4 regions of the Paracoccus sp. 08 genome follow, and region 4 is predicted to be linked to each of the others. Evidence: riboswitches for the same ligand, from Rfam matches in the RefSeq annotation. Region 4 holds a riboswitch; each other region holds the start of a gene.
What was found. A riboswitch is a leader RNA that binds a small molecule or an ion and turns the genes downstream of it on or off. The one in region 4 is predicted to bind cobalamin.
Positions count from the first base shown of each region.

Region 1: another riboswitch for cobalamin. It lies ahead of GBO37_RS09615 (energy-coupling factor ABC transporter permease); the one in region 4 lies ahead of GBO37_RS13380 (DUF1636 domain-containing protein).
Region 2: another riboswitch for cobalamin. It lies ahead of GBO37_RS14445 (TonB-dependent siderophore receptor); the one in region 4 lies ahead of GBO37_RS13380 (DUF1636 domain-containing protein).
Region 3: another riboswitch for cobalamin. It lies ahead of GBO37_RS02435 (ABC transporter substrate-binding protein); the one in region 4 lies ahead of GBO37_RS13380 (DUF1636 domain-containing protein).

Region 1 covers NZ_WEKR01000022.1:33,633-35,827, forward strand. Annotated here, with positions in the region: gene cobF (precorrin-6A synthase (deacetylating)) at 1-653, opposite strand, end outside; gene GBO37_RS09615 (energy-coupling factor ABC transporter permease) at 650-1,315, opposite strand; cobalamin riboswitch at 1,346-1,562, opposite strand; gene GBO37_RS09620 (cobyrinate a,c-diamide synthase) at 1,583-2,195, opposite strand, start outside.
Region 2 covers NZ_WEKR01000064.1:86,346-88,540, forward strand. Annotated here, with positions in the region: gene bhcR (HTH-type transcriptional regulator BhcR) at 1-774, shown strand, start outside; cobalamin riboswitch at 837-1,024, shown strand; gene GBO37_RS14445 (TonB-dependent siderophore receptor) at 1,157-2,195, shown strand, end outside.
Region 3 covers NZ_WEKR01000005.1:59,609-61,803, reverse strand. Annotated here, with positions in the region: gene GBO37_RS02445 (TRAP transporter large permease subunit) at 1-176, shown strand, start outside; gene GBO37_RS02440 (hypothetical protein) at 303-557, shown strand; cobalamin riboswitch at 820-1,037, shown strand; gene GBO37_RS02435 (ABC transporter substrate-binding protein) at 1,175-2,182, shown strand; gene GBO37_RS02430 (iron ABC transporter permease) at 2,179-2,195, shown strand, end outside.
Region 4 covers NZ_WEKR01000044.1:3,262-5,456, forward strand. Annotated here, with positions in the region: gene otsB (trehalose-phosphatase) at 1-12, opposite strand, end outside; gene cobO (cob(I)yrinic acid a,c-diamide adenosyltransferase) at 114-743, opposite strand; cobalamin riboswitch at 784-1,010, shown strand; gene GBO37_RS13380 (DUF1636 domain-containing protein) at 1,105-1,515, shown strand; gene cobW (cobalamin biosynthesis protein CobW) at 1,518-2,195, shown strand, end outside.

The sequences.
Region 1 (2,195 bases), on a different contig from region 4:
GGTCCGGCCTCGGTCAAGGGGCCCGCCTCCAGCAGCTGTTCGGGCATGCCCAGATAGGCGCCCCACCAGATCCGCAGGCCCTGCGGGGGCAGCGTCGCAAAGGCGCAGGTGCCGTCCAGCATCACCACGACCCGTTCGGCGTCGCCGGGAAAGCCCGCGTCGCGCAGCCGCCGCCCGGTGGTGATCCGCACCTCGGATCCCAGGGCGTTCAGCGGAATGGCATGGGCAGCGCACAGGGCCTGGATCGCGGTGATTCCCGGGATCACCCGTGCGCGCCAGTCCAGACGCGCGGCAATGCGCAGGCTGCTGTCATAGAGCGACGGGTCGCCCCAGACCAGCATCGCCACCGTCCCGCCCTGCGGCAGCGCCGCCGCGACGGCCGCCGCCCAAGCTTGCGCGATGGCATCATGCCATTGGTCGACGGCCTCCAGATAGGGCAGGTTTGCATCGCGCACCGGCAGGTCGATCTGGGCCACGGCGCCGCCGGGGCGGTGGCGGTCCAGCATCGCGCGGCGCAGATGGGCCAGATCCTCCTTCCCGGCGCCCTTGCGGGGGATCAGGACCAGATCGGCCTCCTGCAGGGCGCGGACGCCCTGCAGGGTCAGGTGGTCGGGATGGCCCGTGCCGGCCCCGATCAGCACCAGATCGATCATGCGTAGAGCCGGGGCGTCACCAGCCCGCTGCCGCGCAGGCCGCGCGCCGCCTTGGCGCCCGCCAGCGCGGCCAGATCGACCAGCGGCTCGACCACGATGACCAGCAGATAGGCCGCGCCGAAGGACAGGACCCCCGCCGTCGCACCGGCGCCCTGACCATAGAACGCCCAGAACGCGACCCAGGCCACGATGCCCCCCTGATAGGCCGCCGACAACGCCAGCGCCTGACCATAGCGCAGGTCCACATAGGCGGTGTCCGGCGCAATCACCCGCCGCGCCACCGCCTGCAGCGCGAATAGCGGCACCAGCAGTGTGGTCACGTTCATCCCGTATTGCGGCAGATCGAACGGCGCGAAGAACAGTCCCTGGATCAGCAGGCCCAGGGCCAGCCCGATCGCCGCCGGCGCCGCGCCCAGGATCAGGAACAGCGTCGATCCCAGGATTAGGTGCACCTCGGACACGCCCACGGGCGCGGTGGGCAGGACCTGGAAGAACACGAAGGTCGCGGCCGTCGCCAGCGCCCCGCGCGCCGCCAGCGACGCCCCGCCCTGCGCGCGCAGGGCCTGGGCCGCCAGCCTCAGCGCGTAAAGCCCGGCCGTGGCGGCCGTGGCATAGCCCAGTATCAGCTTGGCGCCGGTGACGACGCCCTCTTCGATATGCATGTCATCCTCCTGTGGCCGTCCACCCGACGGCATGGGGTTGCCTGACATGGCCGGTTTCCTGGCTTGCGGGTCCGGGCGCGGCGTCGGCCTTCCCGGATCGCTCCAGTGGCATGGGTGACGCGCGCTCTCCGCATACAGTCGCGGGGGCGGCCGGGGCTTCGGGTGCCGCGATTGGGTCCACCCTTCCCCGTTCCCGATGAAGCCCGGCGTTTCACGCCTGACGGGCACCATTCAGAGGGTCAGATAGACGGGATCGCAGGGCCTGCGTCAAGTCGCGGCCGGGGCGATCAGGTGAAAGAACGTGCCGGTCACATGCCCGCCCCCGGACATCGTCCGGTGGCTGCCGGTTTCCTCCACCGCGGCGCCGGTCGCGTCGGTCACGCGCGCCAAGGGCGCATCGGGCTGGGACAGGATCGAGGCATAGTGGAATTCATGCCCCCGCAGCGCCGTGCGACCCAGTCCCGGCAGGGCCGTCAGCGGATCGGCGCGGCGGTATCCCAGATGCATGCGGCGCTTGGCATAGCTGGTCTCCAGCCGCAGAAGCCCCAACATCTGGTGTCGCTTTCCAGCAGCGTCCACCAGACCTGCCCCAAGCGCCATGTATCCCCCGCATTCCCCATGCACCGGCCGCGTTCCCGCAAAGCGGTGCATGGCCGTGCGGAACCCGTCGCAGGCGGCCAGCCGGGGCGCGTGCAACTCCGGGTATCCCCCCGGCAGCCAGCAGCAGTCGGCGCTGTCATCCGGCCCCTGATCCGCCAGTGGCGAGAACGGCAGGATCGTGGCCCCCGCGCGCCGCCACGCCTCCAGCACATGCGGATAGACGAAGCTGAAGGCCGCGTCGCGGGCCAGCGCGATCCGCCCGCCGGGGGGCGTCAGCGGA
Region 2 (2,195 bases), on a different contig from region 4:
GATCAGCCCGCCGCCAGCATCCAGGCCCTGGACCGCGGGCTGGACGTGCTGGAGGCCCTGGCCGCGCATGAGGGGATCACCCTGACCGGGCTGTCCACGCATCTGGACCAGTCCCCCGCCACCATGCACCGCGTCCTGGCCACCCTGGAACACCGTCGCTATGTCGAGAACAATCCCGACCGGCAGGAGTGGTTCATCGGCCCCGAGGCGTTCCGCCTTGGTTCGGCCTTCCTGCGCCGCACCAACATCGTCGAACGCAGCCGTGCGGTGATGCGCGACCTGATGGCCCTGACCGGAGAGACGGCCAACTTGGGCATCGAACGCGACGGCGACGTGCTGTTTGTCAGCCAGGTCGAGACGCATCAGACGATCCGCGCGTTTTTCCCGCCCGGCACCCGGTCTCCGCTGCACGCATCGGGAATCGGCAAGGCGCTGCTGGCGGCGTTCGATCAGACGCGGCTGGCGGTGTTCCTGCGCGACGCGACCTTCACCCGGTTCACGGACAAGACCATCGCCGACGCGGACGCGCTGCAGGCCGACATCGCCCTGATCCGCCATCGCGGCTTTGCCTTTGACGATGAGGAGCGCACCCTGGGAATGCGCTGTGTCGCGGCCTCCATCGTCAACAGCTATGGCGAGGCGGTGACCGGGGTGTCGGTGTCGGGCCCCACGAACCGCATGACCGATGCCGCCGTCGACCGCATCGGCGGCCTGGTCGCCACCGCGGCGGAACGGATTTCGGCCGATCTGGGATCGGGCCGGGGCGGGCGCTGACCGACTTTTGCCGGGCGTGGAACGGGTGGGCGAATCCCGTTGACAGCTCCGGGGCCTCTGCGCCACAAGGGCGCCGCTACGGTTCCGGCCTGCATGCCGGATCAAAAGGGAACACCGGTGACAATCCGGGGCTGCCCCCGCAACTGTAAGCGGAGAGCGATGGCCGATCATGCCACTGGAGCGATCCGGGAAGGCCGGCCAAGGCATCGACCCGCAAGCCAGGAGACCTGCCGCAGCACTCACCCATTTCCGGCGCGGGGCGTGCCAGGAAAGCGGCTGATCCGCAGTGGTGACAGTCACCGTCCTGCCGCGACCCACCGGGTCCGTGTGCCGGGCATTTCTGTTTGCCGCAGGCCGTGCCTGCCTTGAAAGGTCCGTGCCGATGCGCCGTCCGATCTGTCTTCTGGCGACGCTTGTCGCCCTTCCCGTGACCGCCGCCGCGCAAGGTCCGGCACCGGGGGAACCCATCCTGCTGGACGAGATCGTGCTGACCGCCGGCATCACGCCCGTGGCCCAGGACGGCTATGCCCGCGCCCACACCGTCCTGACCGCGACCGAGATCGAGGATCGCGGCATCGCCACCGTCCAGGACGCACTGCGCGCGCTGCCCGGCGTATCGGTCAGCGGCAGCGGCGCCAGCATCGCACAGGTCCGCATCCGCGGCGCCGAGGCGAACCACACCCTGATCCTGATCGACGGCATCGAGGCGGCGGGGGGCGAGGACGAATACGTCCTGACCGGGCTGGAGACCACCGACATCGACCGGATCGAGGTGCTGCGCGGGCCGCAATCGGTGTTCTATGGATCGAACGCCTCGGCGGGGGTGATCAACATCATCACCCGCGACGCGCCCCAGGGCCTGTCCTATGGCGGCTCGGTCGAGGCCGGGAACGGCGGGGCGGCCTCGATCCATGTCAGCCGTCGCGGGGAGCGGGGCGGGCTGCGGCTGTCGCTGTCGGCGCGCGACGATCTGGGCTATGACCAGTCGGGCGATGGCGGCGGCAAGGACGGGATCAACCGCAAGACCGCCGTCCTGTCCGGCGACGTCCAGGCCACCGACGATTTGCGCCTTGGGGTGGCGCTGCGCCAGTCCACCGAGGATTACGGCTTTGACGCCGAGAACTTTGCCGCGACCGATGCCGAAAGCTATCTGGTCGATGCCGACCTGTTCGGCCGCCGCGACGAGTTTCAGGGCGGGGTCTGGGCGGAACATACCGCGTTGGACGGCCGCCTGGTCCAGCGCCTGGACTATCAGCACAGCAACACCCGGCAGAGCCAGGACAACAGCCCGTTCCGGCGCGGCCAGACCGAAAAGCTGAAATATCGCGCCAGCCTGGGGTTGGACGGGTCGGCCGCCGATGCCTCGCAGCTGCTGAACCTCTTGGCGGAACATCAGCGCGACAGCAACTCGACTGCGCCGG
Region 3 (2,195 bases), on a different contig from region 4:
ATATGCAGGTCAGCTTCCTGTCGCCGCCCTTCGGGCCCGCCGCCTTCTACCTGAAGTCGGTGACCCCGCCGGACATCTCGCTGGGAGAGATCTTCCGCGCCCTGCTGCCCTTCATAGGGTTGCAGATCCTGGCGGTGGGCCTGCTGATCCTGTTCCCGGCCCTGGCGATCTACTGATCGCCTGCCGTGGATCGGGGGGCATGCCGGATGCGGCGTGCCCCCTTTTCGTTCGGGGACAGGAATGTTGCACCGGCAGGCGGATTGACGGACAATCGGGATCCGTCACCCAAGGCTGACCCAACCATGCACGACCCCGAACCCGTCCCCCGCCCGGACCTGTTCACGAACAAGGACCATGACGCCTGGCTGGAGCAGTTCCTGTTCCTGCGTTACACCCTGCACATGCCGGCCGAACGCATCGCCCAGATCGACTACGGCCTTGATCCCGACCATCCCGACGCCCCGATCGCAGGCCTGTTCTGGGGCAGTCAGATCGAGCGGGACTATCCCCGGCTGGACCTCCGCCACCTGTGGCGAAAGAGGCCCGGCCAGGTTTGAAGCCCTGCGGTGTCAGGCGCCCCATCGCCCGGCGGTCTGAGGTCCTGCATCCGTCCCCCCCGTCCATGCCACCGATCCTTCCCTAGCAGGGAGGACCGCGACCAATGTCCTGACCCCGCAGGGCGCCCGCGCGTTCGGCCAGCGGCGCACCGGTCGCCGGGGTCAGGCTGGCATAAGCCGTGGGTGTCGCAGTGCGTCGGCCGTGGTGGCCGGGTCGGCTGCGGGCTGCTTGCCGCGGCGGTTGACTTTGTCCCAACCTGGCGGCATTTCCGTCCGTGATGGTTCCCGTGCCGGCCAAGGCCCCGGCAGGGTGAAAAGGGAACGTGGTGAGGTGTAGCCATCAGGCGCCGAATCCGCGACTGCCCCCGCAACTGTAAGCGGTAGCCGACCCCATGATGCCACTGGCGCCCCCTGCGCCGGGAAGGCGGGGAAGGCCGCGATCCGCAAGTCAGGAGACCTGCCATCATGACTTGAACCAACCCGGGCGGGGTGCCCCGGAGAAAGACCGCATGCGCCGATCCACGGCCTTCGTCCGACGCGACCGCGAAGGCGGGTGGGACCCCGGTGACGCCGCTGCGCCTTTTTCAGCCCCGTCCTTCGTTTCATGAAGGACGACCATGACGACCAGAATCTTCCTGACGACCGCGGTGGCGCTGGGCCTGGGCCAGGCGGCCCTTGCCGCGCCGACCGACTATCCGCTGGTGATCGACAATTGCGGGCACCGGGTGACCATCCCCGCGCGTCCCGACAACGTCGTGTCGATCGGCCAGTCCACGACCGAGATCCTGTATGCGCTGGGCCAGGCGGACCGGATGGCCGGGACCGCGCTGTGGTTCACCCCGGTGCTGCCCGCCTTTGCGGAGGATGACGCCACGGTGGACCGCATCAGCGACGACACGCCCAGCTTTGAATCGGTGGTGAACCGGCGCCCCGGCTTCGTGCCGACGATGTTCGCCTGGATGATCGGGGACCAAGGGGCGGTCGGCACGCGCCGACAGTTCGCCGATCTGGGCATTCCGGCCTATGTCATGCCCACGGACTGCCAAGGCAAGGACAACAGCGTGGGCGCCGACGGCACCCGCCTTGCGCCCTTCGACATCGCGACGCTGTGGGACGGCATCGACCAGATCGCGCGGGTCATGGACGCGCAGGACGCGGGCCGTGCGCTGATCGCCGACCTGCAGGCCCGAGAGGCGGCGGTCGTGGACCGCGCCCGGGCGATGGACCTGCCGGATGCGTCCGCGGCGGTCTGGTTCTCCTCGGCCGATCTGGCGCTGGACCCCTACATGGCGGGCGGGATGGGCGTCCCGGCCTGGATGATGGACCGCCTTGGCCTGCGCAACGTTGTGACCTCGGACGAGGAATGGCCCGCCGTGGGGTGGGAGACGATCGCCCGTGCCGACCCCTCGGTGCTGGTGATCGCGCGCATGGACCGCCGCCGCTTTCCCGCCGACGATGTCGAGGCAAAGCTGCGCTTTCTGAAGACGGACCCGGTCACGCGCCGGATGACCGCCGTGCGCCGGGATCGCGTCGTCATCCTGGACGCCGAGGCGCTGCATCCCGGCATCCGCATGATCGACGGGCTGGAGGCCTTGGCGGCGGGCATGGACGGGCTGTCCGAATGACCGCCGATGTCGG
Region 4 (2,195 bases):
GGGTGGGGTCACGTCAGGCGGGCTCCGGCGATTGGGATATACCAAAGGGAACCCGTGACTCCCCCCGAGGGTTCACCGCCGCGTGAGGTTTTTTGACCGCCGACCCGCGCGCGTCAGTATTCGACCCCGGCTTGCGCCTTGATCCCAGACCGGAACGGATGCTTGACCTGGGTCATCTCGGTCACCAGGTCGGCGGCCTCGATCAGCGCGTCGGGGGCGCCGCGCCCGGTCAGCACCACATGGGTCATGGCGGGCTTTTCCGCCTGCAGAAAGGCCACCACCTCGGCCGCGTCCAGATAACCATAGCGCAGCGCGATGTTGATCTCGTCCAGCAGGACCATGCGGATGGCCGGGTCACGGATCAGGTCCTGCGCGCGCGCCCATCCGGCCTGCGCCATGGCGATGTCGCGGGACTTGTCCTGCGTCTCCCAGGTAAAGCCCTCGCCCATGGCGTGGAACTGACAGATGTCGGTGAAATGCGTGGTCAGCAGCGTGCGTTCGCCCGTGTCCCACGCGCCCTTGATGAACTGCACAACGGCGCAGGGCATCGCGTGCGCGATGGAGCGCATGATCATGCCGAACCCCGACGACGACTTGCCCTTGCCCGGCCCGGTATGGACGATGATCAGGCCCTTTTCGCCGGTCTTGGTCTCCATCATGCGGTCGCGGGCGGCCTTTTTCCTGGCCATCTTGGCGGCGTGGCGGTCCTGATCCTCGGCGGAAATCGGGTCGGTCTGCGTCATCGGGTCGCTCCTTGCGGTTGACAAACGGCGGGTGCGGGGGMTTGGGTGAGGGCGTGTTGGTTCCTGTCTATGACAGGCGAAGAGGGAATGCGACAAGGCCCCGGGTCATCAGACCCGCGACCCCAAGCGCAGCCGCCCCCGCGACCGTGACCGGAGAGGTCGCCCGATCCACTGGCCCCGATTGGGGCTGGGAAGGTGGGACGACCGTCGGGGCATCCGCCCCTGGATCCGCAAGCCGGGAGACCTGCCAGCACCTGACGATGACGGGCGAACGGGGTGTTTCGCGACCGGCAGGTGATGGCCGGATGCCCCGTGCCGCCTCCTCTCGGACGCCCCTTGCCGCAACAAGGAAGGGGCCGCGATGCGCGCCGTTCTGCATGTCTGCACCACCTGTCGCGGCACCGTGCCCGACCCGGTTCCCGATGCCGCAGGGACCGATGCCGCAAGGACGGATGCCCTTGGCCTGGACGCGCCGCGCCTTGGCGCTCGGCTGCACGACCTGCTGTCCCGCACCGCCCCCGACGGCGTCGAGATCCGCCCCGTCGAATGCCTTTCCGCCTGTTCGCAGGGCTGTTCCGTCGCGCTGTCCGCGCCGGGCAAGTGGTCCTATGTCTATGGCCGCCTGACGCTGGACGACGCCGCCGACATCCTGTCGGGCGCGCGCGCCTATGCCGGAACCGCCGACGGCATCGTGCCGTGGCGCGAACGCCCCGCCGTCTTCCGCAAGCAGAGCCTTGCCCGCATCCCCCCGCATACCCTGTCGCAGGAGTGACCATGATCGACCTTATCAAGACCCCCGTCACCGTGATCACCGGCTTTCTGGGGTCGGGCAAGACGACCCTGGTGCGCCATCTGATGGCCAACCCCCAGGGGCTGCGCCTTGCGGTGATCGTGAACGAATTCGGCACGATGGGTGTCGATGGAGAGATCCTGAAGGGTTGCGCCGATGCCGCCTGCCCGGCCGAGAATATCGTCGAGCTGTCGAACGGCTGCATCTGCTGCACCGTCGCCGACGACTTCATCCCCACGCTGGAGGCGCTGATGGCGCTTCCCGCCCGGCCGGACCACATCCTGATCGAGACGTCCGGGCTGGCGCTGCCGAAACCGTTGCTCAAGGCCTTCGACTGGCCCGCCATCCGCTCGCGCATCACCGTGGACGGGGTGATCGCCCTGGCCGACGCCGAGGCCGTGGCGGCCGGCCGCTTTGCCCCGGACGTGGCGGCGGTGGACGCGCAGCGCGCCGCCGACCCCGGCCTGGACCACGAGACGCCCCTGTCCGAGGTCTTCGAGGATCAGATCGCCTGCGCCGACGTGATCCTGCTGACCAAGGCCGATCTGGCCGGGCCGGAGGGCGTCGCCGCCGCCCGCGCCGCGATCGAGGCAGAGCTGCCCCGCCCCCTGCCCATCCTGACCGTGACCGAGGGCGCGGTCGATCCGCGCCTGGTCCTGGGC